One region of the Chromobacterium violaceum ATCC 12472 genome, then DNA from elsewhere that is predicted to be linked to it. Evidence: predicted binding sites of a transcription regulator. Region 1 holds the regulator's gene; each other region holds the start of a gene.
What was found. Region 1 encodes FNR, which switches genes on or off when oxygen is low (the NO sensors DNR and NnrR bind a similar motif). Its sites were predicted from a motif close to TTGATNNNNATCAA; they were not measured.
Positions count from the first base shown of each region.

Region 2: the regulator FNR is predicted to act here: its motif matches at 1,831-1,844, upstream of CV_RS13835 (4-hydroxyproline epimerase).
Region 3: the regulator FNR is predicted to act here: its motif matches at 1,694-1,707, upstream of CV_RS23680 (DUF3149 domain-containing protein).

Region 1 is NC_005085.1:3,942,201-3,947,033, reverse strand. It holds gene CV_RS18055 (methyl-accepting chemotaxis protein) at 1-397, opposite strand, end outside; gene hemN (oxygen-independent coproporphyrinogen III oxidase) at 567-1,973, opposite strand; gene fnr (fumarate/nitrate reduction transcriptional regulator Fnr) at 2,080-2,826, shown strand; gene CV_RS22350 (DUF1853 family protein) at 2,876-3,787, opposite strand; gene CV_RS18035 (RNA methyltransferase) at 3,777-4,538, opposite strand; gene CV_RS18030 (inositol monophosphatase family protein) at 4,684-4,833, shown strand, end outside.
Region 2 is NC_005085.1:3,075,939-3,080,771, reverse strand. It holds gene CV_RS23595 (DUF6602 domain-containing protein) at 1-722, shown strand, start outside; gene CV_RS13840 (AraC family transcriptional regulator) at 867-1,670, opposite strand; gene CV_RS13835 (4-hydroxyproline epimerase) at 1,983-2,909, shown strand; gene CV_RS13830 (dihydrodipicolinate synthase family protein) at 2,965-3,912, shown strand; gene CV_RS13825 (aldehyde dehydrogenase (NADP(+))) at 4,040-4,833, shown strand, end outside.
Region 3 is NC_005085.1:4,077,893-4,082,725, reverse strand. It holds gene CV_RS18730 (SDR family oxidoreductase) at 1-533, opposite strand, end outside; gene CV_RS18725 (CDP-6-deoxy-delta-3,4-glucoseen reductase) at 573-1,601, shown strand; gene CV_RS23680 (DUF3149 domain-containing protein) at 1,780-1,911, shown strand; gene arcD (arginine-ornithine antiporter) at 2,385-3,836, shown strand; gene CV_RS18715 (arginine deiminase) at 3,908-4,833, shown strand, end outside.

The DNA.
Region 1 (4,833 bases):
GCGTGGCCTTCAGCTTGTCCCAGGCGGCAGAGGCGTCCTTCCAGGCGGCGTCGCTGGCCAGCTCGGCGCCTAGCCGGCCGTTGGCGTCCTGCAGCGCCTGCCACTTGCCTTGCAGCTGCTGCATGGCCGAGGGCAGCTCGTTCCGGGCCTGGGCGTTGCCCAGCGCGGCGCGCACCGCCACTTCCTGGCCTTGCTGCGCCTGGGCCAGCATCGCGGTCAGCGGCCGCATGTAGGCGACGCCCACTTTTTCCTTGGCGGTGGATTCGATATTGTCCTGGTTGCTGCGGTACAGACCGTAGACCAGGTACAGCAGCGCCGCGGCGAACAGCACGCCGATCACGGCGAAGCGCTGCGGATAGCTCAGGCGCTGCATCAGCCTGACGATGGGCGTGGACATGGGCGGCTCCTTGCAAAAGCGGGCTGCCGCGCCTGGTTCTGCCCGGCACGCTTGCATACCCTTTGTATAAGTGATTTTGCTTACCACGCAGGGAAAAATAAGCGCTACCCGCCTTAGGAACAGTTCCGCCGGGAACGGCGGGGCCGGAGAAACCCCGCCGGGAAGAGGCTCAGATAGTTCTGGAGTAGCGGGCTTGGGTCTCGCGCTCGCGCAGGTGGCGGTCGAAGATCATCGCGATGTTGCGGATCAGGAAGCGGCCCTTGGGCTCCACCATCAGGAAGTCGCCGTCGAAGGACAACAGTCCCTGCTGCTGGAATTCGCGTATCTGTGGCATTTCCGCCGCAAAATACTGGGCGAAGTTGATGCCGTGGACCTCCTCGATGGCCTCCACCGACAGCGCGAAGCGGCACATCAGGCTCTGGATGATGGTCCGGCGCAGCACGTCGTCGCTGTCCAGCGTCAAGCCGCGCACCACCGGCAGCCGGCCCTGGTCCAGCGCCGCGTAGTAGCCCTCCAGCGTTTTGTCGTTCTGGCTGTAACAGGATCCCACCTTGCCGATGGACGAGACGCCGAAGGCCAGCATGTCGCAGTCGGCATGCGTGGAATAGCCCTGGAAGTTGCGTTGCAGCCGGCCCTGGCGCAGCGCGACGGCCAGTTCGTCGTCGGGCTTGGCGAAATGGTCCATGCCGATGAACACGTAGCCGGCGTCGGTCAGCGTCTTCACCGCGTCCTGCAGGATGTCCAGCTTGAGCGCGGCGCTGGGCAGCTCGGCCTCGTTGATGCGGCGCTGCGGCTTGAACACGCTGGGCAGATGGGCGTAGTTGTACAGCGACAGCCGGTCGGGATCCAGCGCCAGCGCCTTCTGCAGCGTGTCGCGCATGGTCTCGCGGCTTTGCAGCGGCAGACCGTAGATCAGGTCCAGGCTGACCGACTTGAAGCCGCCTTCGCGGGCGGCGTCGATCACCGCGCGGGTCTCCTCCACGGTCTGCACCCGGTTCACCGCCTGCTGCACCGCCGGATCGAAATCCTGTATGCCCACACTGACGCGATTGAAACCATAATCTGCCAGTTTCAGCATGGTTTCGCGTTTTACCTTGCGCGGATCTATCTCTATGGAATATTCTCCGTCGCTCATGAATTCGAAATGGGTTCCCAGGATGCCCATCAGCCGCTCAAGCTGGGCATCGGACAGAAAGGTGGGGGTGCCGCCGCCGAAGTGCAGCTGTATCACTTTTTCCCGGAAACCCAGCTCCGCGGACACCAGACTGATTTCCTTCTCCAGATAATCCAAATACAGGTCGGCCTTGCTGCTGTCCTTGGTGATGATCTTGTTGCAGGCGCAGTAATAGCAGATGGTGTTGCAAAATGGTATATGAGCGTATAATGATAGAGGCTTGCGGTTGGCGCCGATCTGACGCTGGCGCAATTTGTCCAGATAGTCTTGCGTCGAGAAATTTGACGTAAAACGATCTGCCGTCGGGTAGGATGTGTATCTAGGCCCCGCGCCATCCAGCCTTTCGATCAACTCGCGATCGAAGACGAAATGGGCGGGAGAGAAGGGGTGGGTAGTTTTCATGTCGTATTCGGATGGTAAAACTTCTGGAGGACTGGTAAATTTGCGAAAAACTTGTGAATTCCGCCTTGATAAGGGTCAAGCTTCGCCGGCTTGTAGCAAACACAGCATGTCTGAACAAAACCACACCTCCCTGCATACGCTGAAAATCTCCTGCTCCAGCTGCAGTCTGCGCGAGCTGTGCCTGCCCGTCGGCCTGAACCGCGAGGAAATGGGCCAGCTGGACGCGGTCATCCGCCAGAGCCGCCGCCTGAAGCGCGGCGAATACCTGTTCCGTAGCGGCGAGTCCTTCAAGTCGCTGTACGCGATCCGCACCGGCTTCTTCAAAACCTGTGTCGCCAGCCAGGACGGCCGCGAGCAGGTGACAGGCTTCCTGATGTCGGGCGAGCTGATGGGCCTGGACGGCATTTCGTCCAGCAACCACAGCTGCGACGCGGTGGCGCTGGAGGACAGCGAGGTATGCGAGCTGCCGTTCACCCGCATGGAGTCGCTGTGCCGCGACATCCCCAGCCTGCAGCACCATTTCTACCGGCTGATGAGCCGCGAGATCGTGCGCGACCAGAACGTGATGCTGCTGCTGGGCAATATGAAGGCGGAGGAGCGCATCGCCGCCTTCCTGCTGAACCTGTCGCAGCGCTTGTCCACCCGCGGCTTCGCCGCCAACGACTTCATCCTGCGCATGAGCCGCGAGGAGATCGGCAGCTTCCTGGGCCTGAAACTGGAAACGGTCAGCCGCACGCTGTCCAAGTTCCAGCAGCAAGGCTGGATCACCGTTGATCACAAGCACATCCAGCTGGTGCAGCTGGCCGAGCTGAAGAACCTGATCTCGGGCTGCATGCACGCCGACGGCCACTGAGCCGGCGGAAGGTCTTTGCGACAAAGGCAGGCGCGCAGCCTGCCTTTTTTCATGCCTGCGCGATCTTGAGCCGCAGCGCGGCCAGGCGCTCGGCGTCCGGCCAGCCGGGCGGCGAGACGAAGCCGCGCGCCGCTTCCCGCCAGCGGCCGTGTCCGGCCGGCTGCAGTTCGGCCAGCATCTGCGGCGCGTCGACTCCCCGCAGCCGCGCGCGCAGCGAGGCTTCGTCCTCCGTGTCGGCTGCCGTCCGCAGCGCGGGCGCGAGCCAGGACAGCCTGGGCAGCCAGGCCCAGCGGGAATTTTCATACAGCCGGGGCCAGTCGGTGTCGAGCGGGGCGAGCCAGCCGCGCAGCTGGCCGCAATCGAGCGGCGCCGGCGGACAACGGCCTGGCGGATAGAAGAACCAGCCGCAGATCCGGGCGCCTGTCCGGCAGTCATGAAAGCCGTCTGGCAGCAGGGGAAGCGCGTCGGGATGGCGGGACAGTTGCAGCTGTGTGGTTATTTTGGTCGCTTTCAAGCGCCAGGCATCGTTGAGGCCGGGACCGAGCAGATCGTCGGCGGTCTCGCCCAGGGAAAGGTAAAGCTTGCATGCCGTTTCCAGGTGCCAGGGCTCGCCATCCACGCGCAGCAGATAGTCGAACTCCCCCACCGTGCGGCGCTCGCTGTTTATGACTTTGAGATTTTCCGCGATCAGATCAATGTGCGGCGCATGGCGGAACCAGAAGGAAAAAAGCCGTTCGGCATATTTGCCCAGTCGTTTGCCCGGGGCGGCGGCCAGCCAGGCTTCCAGCGCGGCCGGCGCGCGGTCCAGCCTGGCCAGCAGCGCTTCTCCGCGGAGGCCCAGCAGCCGCTGCGGCGGCAGATCGGCGCCGCAGCGCCAGGGGGAGGGGGAGGTCAGCAGGAAGGCGAGGTCGCGCACCGCGGGGTGCGCGTAGGGCAGGGTGAGGCCGGGCTCAGTCGGCATCTCCGGAGCGGCCAGAAGCGGTGCGCTGCACCTGTTTGTAGAAACCGCGCAGGATGTCGATCTCCTCGCGCAGCATGCCGGCGCGGTGGAACATGGTGCGCATCCGGCGCATCAGCCGCTCGCTGTTGCGGCGCTGGAAGTAGCCGATCTCGTCCATCGCCTGCTCCAGGTGGCCGCACATGCCGTCCACCTCGCTTTGCGTCGCCGCCTCGCCCTCGGCGCGCAGGTATTCCACGTCCACGCCGGTGTGGCTGAATAGCTCGTAGGTCATCACCTGGACCGCCATCGCCAGGTTAAGCGAGAAGTAATCGGGGTTGCCGGGGATGGTCACCAGACGGTTGCATTGCTCCACCTCCTCGATCGACAGGCCGAAGGTTTCGTTGCCGAACACCAGGGCCACCTGTTCGCCGTCGCGGGCGCGGGCGATCAGCTCCGGCGTGGTCTGGCGCGGAGTGGACAGCGGGGTGGTCAGTTCGCGGCGGCGGCTGGTCAGCGCGCAGGCGACGGTGACGTCGGACAACGCCTCCCGCAGCGAGCCGACCACGGTGGCGTTCTCCAGCAGGTCCACCGCGCCGGAGGCCAGCGCGTTGGCCTCTTCGCTGGGAAACACCTTGGGTTCGACCAGGTAGAGGCGGCTCAAACCCATGGTTTTCATCGCGCGCGCGGCCGAGCCGATATTGCCCGGATGGTTGGGGCGGGCCAGCACCACGCGGATGTTTTGCAGAAAATCAGGTACTTGGGGTTTATTCATTGGCGTTTTCACATTAAAATAGCGGGCATATACCAAAAGCCCGCGCCCAGGCGTCGGGTTTTTTTGTTCCTTAACCCAGATTGTTACCGGCGGGTGTCGCGTCATCGACGGACACCCGCCCATCGTTCAAGTGTAGAGGCCGTCAATGCATCCGATGCTCAATGTCGCGGTTAAAGCCGCTCGCCGCGCAGGCAGTGTTATCCAGCGCGCGTCGCTCAACCTCGACGCCATCCGCGTAGAGAAGAAAAAGCACAATGACTTTGTGACCGAGGTGGATCGCGCCGCCGAGGAAGCG
Region 2 (4,833 bases), 870 kb from region 1:
CTTCAAGGCTCCAAGCCTCATTAGACGAAGCTCGTGCTGCCGTTGAACATCGAACTATCAAGGGCCACCTTAATGAGATCGCGGTAGCCAACTGGATCAGGCCGCTGCTTCCTGGCTCTGTTGGTGTTACAACCGGCGAAGTAATCGATAGCGAGGGTGGTAGATCCAGACAGGTAGACGTCTTGCTCTACGACATCGCTACGACATCCCGATTTCTGTCTCGAGGAGATGCGGACGTCTTGCCTATCGAGTCTGTTTATGGTGCGATCGAAGTTAAGACCTATCTAAACAAAGCAGAGATCGAGAATGCCTTCGAAAACATGAAGGCCATCAAGGCTCTGAAGAAGATCGCATACCATCCCAATTTCGTATCCACTACAAAGTACCTATATGGTCGGGAATCAATGTATTGGCCACAGCAATTCTTTGTTTTTGCGTATGAATCTGACGGCCTAGATACGGTGCTGGGACATGTTGAACGGCTCAACAATACTCAACCGATAGACCAGCGCATTGATTTGGTCTGCATTCTTGATAAAGGCTTGATCATCAATCTCGCGCCCGAAGGCCTGCAACCAATTCCTATGCCGAACACGAAATTGATCGCAAAACCTAGCTCAAAGGCATTGCTGACTTTCTACTCTGTGCTCGGACACTTAATGGGACAAGCGGTCAGCGAACCAATTGCGATGCATGCATATTTGAAACACCTTCAGCACTGACGAATAAAATGTGTTCGGTTCGATCGCGTGCTGACAAATCTGGAGTGCGAGCGGTGTGATTGCCCTCATTGCTGTTCACTCTGGAGCGGGCGCTTTGGAGAATTATAACGGGATGCTTTGGGTCGATAGCAGCTATACAAGGGGCTACTCGCCCCCCGAAGCAAGACCGATATCGCTTTGGCCCAGCTGCTGGCGGTACTGGCGCGGCGTCAGGCCGGTCAGGGCCTTGAACTGCCGGCTGAAGGCGCTGTGGTCGGCATAGCCGCAGCGCAGCGCCACTTCCGTGATGGCCATGTCCGCGTGCAGCAGCCGGTGGGCGTGCTCAAGCCTGGCCTTGTGTATCATTTGCCGCGGCGACAGGTGGAACACCTTCTTGCAGTAGCGCTCCAGCTGGGCGGCGGACATGCCGGCGATGCCGGTGAGCTCCGCCATGGTGACCGGCTGGCTGAAGTGGCGGCGGATGAATTCGTCCACCGCCACCAGGCGTTTGTAGGCCGGGTGGGTCTTGCTGGCGGCCTGCAGGTCCAGCGAAATGCCGATCAGGCCGATGATCTGGTCTTGCCGGTCGCGCAACGGCCACTTGTAGGTCAGGCACCAGCCCGGCTCCCGGTTCTTGAACAGGTGCAGTTCCAGCTGGCTTTCCAGCACCAGGCCGTCTTGCAGCACCTTGAGATCCTGCGCCGTATACGCCGGCCCCAGCTGGGCCGGGAACACCTCGGCGCTGGTCTTGCCCAGCAGCGGCCGCAAATCCTTCAGCCCGCAGCGCTGCACCAGCGTCTGGTTGGCGCAGAGATAGCGCGCCTGCCCGTCCTTGATGAAGATGGCCGCATTGGGGATCAGGTCCAGCACCGGCAATAGCGGGGCGATGCCCGCCAGCAGCTCGGCTATCGTCGCCGGGCGGATTTCGTCCCGCCAGCGGGCGATTTTTTCCACGGCCGCGTTCGTCATCCCTCCCGCCTTTCCTGTTAGGCCAAGCGCCGCGCCTGCGCGTCGGCGTCCATTGCCGCACCATCACTCCGAATGTTCCCGCGCCCGATCTGGCCCAGGCCCATCGCGCGCGCCAAACCCCCTTGAAACGCAAACTATGCCGATTTCGTCATCGCAACTGATGATAACCATCAAGATTCCTGGCGGCAACGCAGCCATGCTAGCGGGGTGGAATCGAATACGGATGCGGCGCGGAGATTCAATGGAATCAACGGCCTGCGAGACGACGGCGCGGTCGGCCGGACTGGATGGGGTTTCAGAATGGACAAGCGAATGAAGCAGGTGGAGATCATCGACTCCCATACCGGGGGCGAACCCACTCGGCTGGTGTTGAGCGGGTTTCCCGCGCTGGCGGGGGCCACTATGGCGGACAAGCGCGACGCGCTGCGCGAGCGGCACGACCAGTGGCGCCGCGCCTGCCTGCTGGAGCCGCGCGGCAGCGATGTGCTGGTGGGCGCGCTGTATTGCGAGCCGGTGTCGCCCGACGCCGCCTGCGGGGTGATCTTCTTCAACAATACCGGCTACATCGGCATGTGCGGCCACGGCACCATAGGCCTGATCGCCTCCCTGCATTGCCTGGGGCGCATCGCGCCCGGCGCGCACAAGATCGATACCCCGGTGGGGCCGGTGGACGCCGTCTTGCATGAAGACGGCTCGGTGACGCTGCGCAATGTGCCGGCCTATCGCTACCGCCGGCAGGCGGCGGTGGAGGTGCCCGGCCATGGAACGGTGATCGGCGACATCGCCTGGGGCGGCAACTGGTTCTTTCTGGTCGCCGAGCATGGCCTGAGCGTGCGGCTGGACAATGTCGCGGCGCTGAGCGCGTTCAGTTGCGCCACGATGCAGGCGCTGGAAGAGCAGGGCATCACCGGCGCCGACGGCGCGCGCATCGATCATGTCGAGCTGTTCGCCGACGATGAGCAAGCCGACAGCCGCAACTTCGTCATGTGCCCGGGCAAGGCCTACGACCGTTCCCCTTGCGGCACCGGCACCAGCGCCAAGCTGGCCTGCTTGGCGGCCGACGGCAAGCTGGCCGAAGGCGAGCAATGGGTGCAGGCCGGCATCACCGGCAGCCGCTTCGTCGGCCATTACCAGCGCGAAGGCGACTTCATCCGCCCCTACATCACCGGCCGCGCCCATATCACGGCCCGCGCCATGCTGCTGATAGACGAACAAGACCCTTTCGCGTGGGGCATCTGAGCCCGCGCCTCTCATGACCTCTACCACCTGAATGAATGCCGCAAGGAGCAAAACAATGAGCGATAACATTTTCACCGGCTGCATCCCGGCCCTGATGACCCCGTGCACCGCCGATCGCCAGCCGGATTTCGACGCGCTGGTGGCCAAGGGCAAGGAGCTGGTGTCCCTGGGCATGAGCGCGGTGGTGTACTGCGGCTCCATGGGAGACTGGCCGCTGTTGAGCGAAGCCCAGCGCCAGGAGGGCGTGGCGCGGCTGGTGGCCGCCGGCGTGCCGACCATCGTGGGCACCGGCGCCGTCAACAGCCGCGAGGCCGTTTCCCACGCCGCCCACGCCGCCAGCGTGGGGGCGCATGGCTTGATGGTGATTCCGCGCGTGCTGTCGCGCGGCGCGTCCCCGGCCGCGCAAAAGGCGCATTTCTCCGCCATCCTGGCCGCCGCGCCCAAGCTGCCGGCGGTGATCTACAACAGCCCCTATTACGGCTTCGCCACCCGCGCCGACCTGTTCTTCGAGCTGCGCCGCGCCTATCCCAACCTGATCGGCTTCAAGGAGTTTGGCGGCGCCGCCGACCTGCGCTACGCCGCCGAGCACATCACCTCCCAGGACGACGAGGTCACGCTGATGGTGGGCGTGGACACCCAGGTGGTGCATGGCTTCGTCAATTGCAACGCCACCGGCGCCATCACCGGCATCGGCAACGCGTTGCCGCGCGAGGTGCTGCACCTGGTGGCGCTGAGCCGGGCCGCGGCCAGGGGAGACGCCGTCGCCCGCCGCCGCGCGCAGGAGCTGGAATCGGCGCTGGCCGTGCTGTCTTCCTTTGATGAGGGCTGCGACCTGGTGCTGTATTACAAGCACCTGATGGTGCTGAACGGCGACAAGGAGTACGCGCTGCATTTCAACGAGAGCGACGCGTTGAGTCCCGCCCAGCGCCGCTATGCCGAGACCCAGTACGCGCTGTTCCGCGAGTGGTACCGCAACTGGTCGGCCGAGCAGAACGTGGCCTGACATTCCATCCCCGCCGCGCCCCGGGGGGCGCGGCAGTCTACTTGCAGCCGCCGGCAACACCTCGCAGAGCGCCTGAGCCCAGGCGGGATCAGGGGCGTTGTCCGTGGTCCTCAATCGCGCAGGAAACATGATGAATCTGACAGGCAAGATGCTGATCGGCGGGCAGGCTGTGGCCGGCCGCCGCAACATGATACGGGCGCTGGACCCATCCACCGATCAGCCGCTGGAGCCGGGCTATGCCGGCGCGGACCGCGAACAGGTGGAGCAGGCCTGCGCATTGGCCTGGGAGGCGTTTGACGCCTACCGCGAAACCGCGCCGGAGGCCAGGGCGCGCTTGCTCGAAACCATCGCCGAAGAGATAGAAGCGCTGGGCGATGCGCTGATAGAACGCGCGATGGCCGAGACCGGCCTGCCGCGCGCCCGTCTGCAGGGCGAGCGCGGCCGCACCTGCGGCCAGCTGCGGCTGTTCGCCCACACGCTGCGGGCGGGAGAGTGGCTGGACGCGCGGGTGGACCCGGCCATGCCGCAACGCCAGCCGCTGCCGCGCGCCGACCTGCGCCAGCGCCAGGTGGCGCTGGGGCCGGTGGCGGTATTCGGCGCCAGCAATTTCCCCCTGGCCTTTTCGGTGGCTGGCGGCGACACCGCCTCCGCGCTGGCGGCCGGCTGCCCGGTCATCGTCAAGGCCCACAGCGCCCATCCCGGCGCCAGCGAGCTGGCGGGGCGAGCCATCGCGCGGGCGGTGGAAAAATGCCGGCTGCCGGCCGGCGTGTTCGCGCTGCTGTTCGGCGAAGGCCGCGAGGCGGGGCAGGCGCTGGTGGCCGATCCGCGCGTCAAGGCGGTGGGCTTCACCGGCTCGCGCGGCGGCGGGCTGGCCTTGTGCCGGCTGGCGCAAAGCCGCCCGGAGCCGATTCCGGTGTTCGC
Region 3 (4,833 bases), 140 kb from region 1:
ATGATCAGCGGCGCGCCGCTGGCAAAGCGCGACAGCGGCAGCCTCTCGTCGGCGTAGATGCCGGGCGCGCGCAGTATGGTCAGCGCGCAGCGGCGCCGGCAGGCGAAACGGCGCAGCTGGGCTTCGGCGTCGGCGCGGCGCTGCGCGCGTTCGTTGCGCGGACGAATCGCCGCGGCTTCGTCCAGCAGGCCGCCGCCGGCGTCGCCGTACACGCCGCTGGTGCTGATGTAGATCAATTGCTGTGGTATGCTGTCGGCTTTTGCCAGCGCGTACAACAACTTGCGCATTCTCGGGTCTGTCCGGCCATGGGCCGGGGGCGGGGCGGTCAGCAGCGCGGCGTCGGCCAGGCCGGCTAGCCGCTCCAGGCTGCCGGAGTCGTCGAGATCGCCGATCAGGGGCACGGCGCCCAGCGCGCGCCAGCGGGCGGCGGAGGCTTCGGTCCGGCACAGGGCCAATACCCGCCAATGCCGGAGCAGCAGCGGAAGGGCGCGCCGCGCGACATCGCCGGCGCCGATGATGAGCAAAGTACGCATGGTGGCATTTTAGCCAGAATTCGGGATTGAGAAACGATTATGACTTGCCAGGTGAAGGTGCTCCCCAGCGGGCATACATTCGGTGTCGAAGCGCATGAAACCATTCTTGAAGCCGCGCTGCGCCAGGGCGTGGGCCTGCCTTACGGCTGCCGCGACGGCGCCTGCGGCGCTTGCAAGGGCAAGGTGCTGGAAGGGGAAGTGAGCCAGGACGGCTTCCAGGAGAAGGCGCTGTCCGCGGCCGAGCGCGCTCAGGGCATGGCGCTGTTCTGCTGTTCCCGGCCCAAGGGCGATGTGAGCATCGAGGCCCGGGAAGTGACGGGCGTCGGCGACATCCAGATCAAGACGCTGCCGTGCCGGGTGGAAAAGATCGACAAGATCCATGACGTGGCGGTGCTGAAGCTGAAGCTGCCGGTGTCCGAGCGCTTGCAGTTCCGCGCCGGCCAGTACATCGATATCCTGATGAAGGACGGCAAGAAGCGCAGTTTCTCGATCGCCAACGCGCCGCATGACGATGCCTTCCTCGAGCTGCACATCCGCCATCAGCCCGGCGGCTCCTTCTCCGAGTACGTGTTCCACCAGATGAAGGAACGCGAGATCATGCGCTTCAAGGGGCCGATGGGTTCCTTCTTCCTGCGCGAAGAGTCGGACAAGCCCATCGTGCTGATCGCCAGCGGCACCGGCTTCGCGCCGGTCAAGGGCATCATCGAGCATGCCATCCACCACGGCATCACGCGGCCGATGCAGTTCTACTGGGGCGCCCGCACCAAGGCCGACCTCTATATGTCGGAACTGGCCGAAGGCTGGGCGGCCGCGCATCCGAACATCCGTTACATCCCGGTGTTGTCCGAGGCGCTGCCGGAAGACGGCTGGACCGGCCGCACCGGGTTCGTCCACCAGGCGGTGCTGGAAGACTTCGCCGATCTGTCCGGCCACCAAGTGTACGCCTGCGGCGCGCCGGTGATGGTGGAGGCGGCGCACGGCACCTTCATCCGCGAACGCGGCCTGCCCGAGGACGAGTTCTTCTCCGACGCCTTCTTCCTGGCCAAGGACATGGGCGGCGGCAAGTAAATACACAAGCTGCTGATCTGTATATGAAAAAGCCCCCGGCAATCGCCGGGGGCTTTTTGTTTGTCCTGCGTCAAAAGGCCGGGGCGAGCGGTTTGACCTGGGTCAATTCCACTAGTATCAGAGTGGTTATTATGTCGTTGGCAAGTTAACGGAGCCGCATGCCGGTGAGGAGGAAACCATGGAGTTGCTGACCCTGCTGTTGTCCGACGATGTCGGCCGTCTGAGCCTGATGACTATCGTGGTCGCCACCTTGGTGGCGTGCGGGGCTTTGTGGGTGATTTTCCGGAACATCAACAAGCCCGGCAAGTAAGGATTACCCCTGTCGTTTTTGGCATTTCCTCTTGATGTGTGTGTTGGCGGATACGGTGGTGGGCCGTATCCGTTTTTTTTTTGCGCCCGCCGGATTTTGTTCTACGTCAGATCAGCCTGGCTTCGGACTGTCCCTCCGCATTTCCTTTCCTATGCTTAAGAGCCGCCGGCCATGACGTGTCCGGCAACGGCGCCGATGCGCGGCGATACGGTCGCATCGGCGGATCAGGGTAGGGCGGGCGGCTGCGGGCGCGCGGTTTTCATCTTCCGGGACCGGGCGGCCATGACGCCTTAATGCAAGCCTTGGTCGCATTCCATTGAAGTCGCCGGATTGGCCGGCCGACCCGCTTGACGCAAATCAATCTAGCTATCGTCACCGCTGGAAAGCCTTGTTTTCCGGCGTATACCATAATTTCAGATGATAAGAATTTAATAATGTAATGCTCGGTTTACATCCCAGATTGGAGAATGAAAATGTCTACTGAAACTGCAACCCAAGCCGGCGTGGCCGAGGGCGGATCGCCCAGGCTGAAGCTGGGCGCGCTGACGGCGCTGGTCGTCGGCTCCATGATAGGTGGCGGCATCTTCTCGTTGCCGCAGAACATGGCGGCGGGCGCCGGCGCTGGCGCGATCCTGATCGGTTGGGCGATCACCTTCGTCGGCATGCTGGCGCTGGCCTTCGTGTTCCAGATGCTTGCCTCGCGCAAGCCTGAAGTGTCCGGCGGCGTGTACGGTTACGCCAAGGCCGGTTTCGGCGACTACATGGGCTTCAACTCGGCCTGGGGTTACTGGATTTCGGCCTGGATCGGCAACGTTTCCTATTTCGTCGTGATGTTCTCGGCGCTGGGCTTCTGGGTGCCGGCCTTCGGCGACGGCAACACGCCGATCGCCATCGCCTGCGCCTCGGTGCTGCTGTGGGCCCTGCACTTCCTGGTGCTGCGCGGCGTGCACGGCGCGGCCTTCATCAACACCATCACCACCATCGCCAAGCTGGTGCCGCTCGCGCTGTTCATCGCGCTGATCGTGTTCGCCTTCAAGGTGGATACCTTCAGCCTGGACTTCTGGGGCAGCGCCAAGCTCGGCTCCATCGTCGACCAGGTGAAGAGCACCATGCTGGTGACGGTATGGGTGTTCATCGGCATCGAGGGCGCGTCGATGTTCTCCGGCCGCGCCGAGAGCATGAAGGACGTGGGCAAGGCCACCGTGATCGGCTTCCTGCTGACCATCGCGCTGCTGGTCGCCGTGTCGGTGCTGTCGCTGGGCGTGATGACCCAGGCTGAGCTGGCCGCGCTGAAGAACCCGTCTACCGCCTACGTGCTGCAGAAAGCCTTCGGCACCTTCGGCGCCAACCTGATGAACGCGGGCCTGGTGATCTCCGTCGGCGGCGCGCTCTTGGCCTGGACCCTGCTGGCCGCCGAAGCGCCCTACCTCGCCGGCAAGGACGGCGTGATGCCCAAGGTGTTCGGCACCGTCAACGGCAACGACACCCCGGCCGCCTCGCTGTGGCTGACCAACGGCCTGATCCAGCTGTTCCTGCTGATCACGTTGAAGAGCTCGGCTGGCTACCTGGCGCTGCTGTCGCTGGCCACCTCGATGATCCTGATCCCCTACCTGCTGTGCGCCGGCTACTCCTGGCTGGTGGCGCAACGCGGCGAGGGCTATGCCCAAGGCGAGGCCCGCGGCAAGGAGCTGGGCACCGCCATCCTGGCCACCGTTTACGGCGCGTGGCTGATCTACGCCGCCGGACCCAAGTACCTGTTCCTGTCCATGGTGCTGTACGCCCCCGGCCTGCTGTTCTACCTGTGGGCCAAGAAGGAGCAGGGCCAGAAACCGTTCAACCTGATCGAAGCCGTGCTGGCCGCCATCGTGGTGGTGCTGGCGGTGATCGCGGTCTACATGCTGGCCACCGGTCAGATCGGCCTGTAAGCGAAAGATTTTGAAACCAGTGGGGGCGGATGCCCGCCCCCGAAGTCAGACAAGACTCAAGGAGTAGCGTTATGACCAAGTTTGGTGTTCATTCTGAATGCGGCAAGTTGCGCACCGTGATGGTGTGCCGTCCCGGCCTCGCCCACAAGCGCCTGACCCCCGACAATTGCCATGACCTGCTGTTCGACGACGTGATCTGGGTGGAGCGCGCGCAGAAGGACCACGCCTACATGGTCGAACAGATGCGCGCCCGCGGCATCGAGGTGATCGAGGTGCATGACGCGCTGGCCAAGGTGCTGGACGACAAGGCCGCCCGCAACTGGATCCTGGACCGCAAGGTCAAGGCCGACAACGTGGGCATCGGCATGCTGTCCGACCTGCGCAGCTGGCTGAACGAAATGCCGTCGTCGCAGCTGGCCGACCACCTGGTGGGCGGCATCGCCAAGTTCGAGCTGCCGTTCGACCCGAAAGGCCTGTTCGGCGGCTATCTGGACCGTTCCGACTTCGTGCTGCCCCCGATCCCGAACAGCCTGTTCCAGCGCGACCCGTCCTGCTGGATCTACGAGGGCGTGACGCTGAACCCGATGTATTGGCCGGCCCGCCGCCAGGAAACGCTGATCCTGCAATCGATCTACCAGTTCCACCCGTATTTCGCCGGCAAGGTGAACATCTGGTGGGGCGGCTGCGACACCGATCACGGCCCGGCCACGCTGGAAGGCGGCGACGTGATGCCTATCGGCAACGGCGTGGTGCTGATCGGCATGGGCGAGCGCACCAGCCCGCAGGCCGTGGTGCAAGTGGCCAAGCGCGTGCTGCACCGCGAGGGCGGCGCCAAGCGCGTGATCGCCTGCCAGATGCCCAAGTCCCGCGCGGCGATGCACCTGGACACCGTGTTCAGCTTCCTCGACATCGATCTGTTGTCGGTATTCCCGGACGTGGTGGACGAAATCACCTGCACCAGCATGTACGCCGGCGACCGCGAAGGCGAAATCCGCTT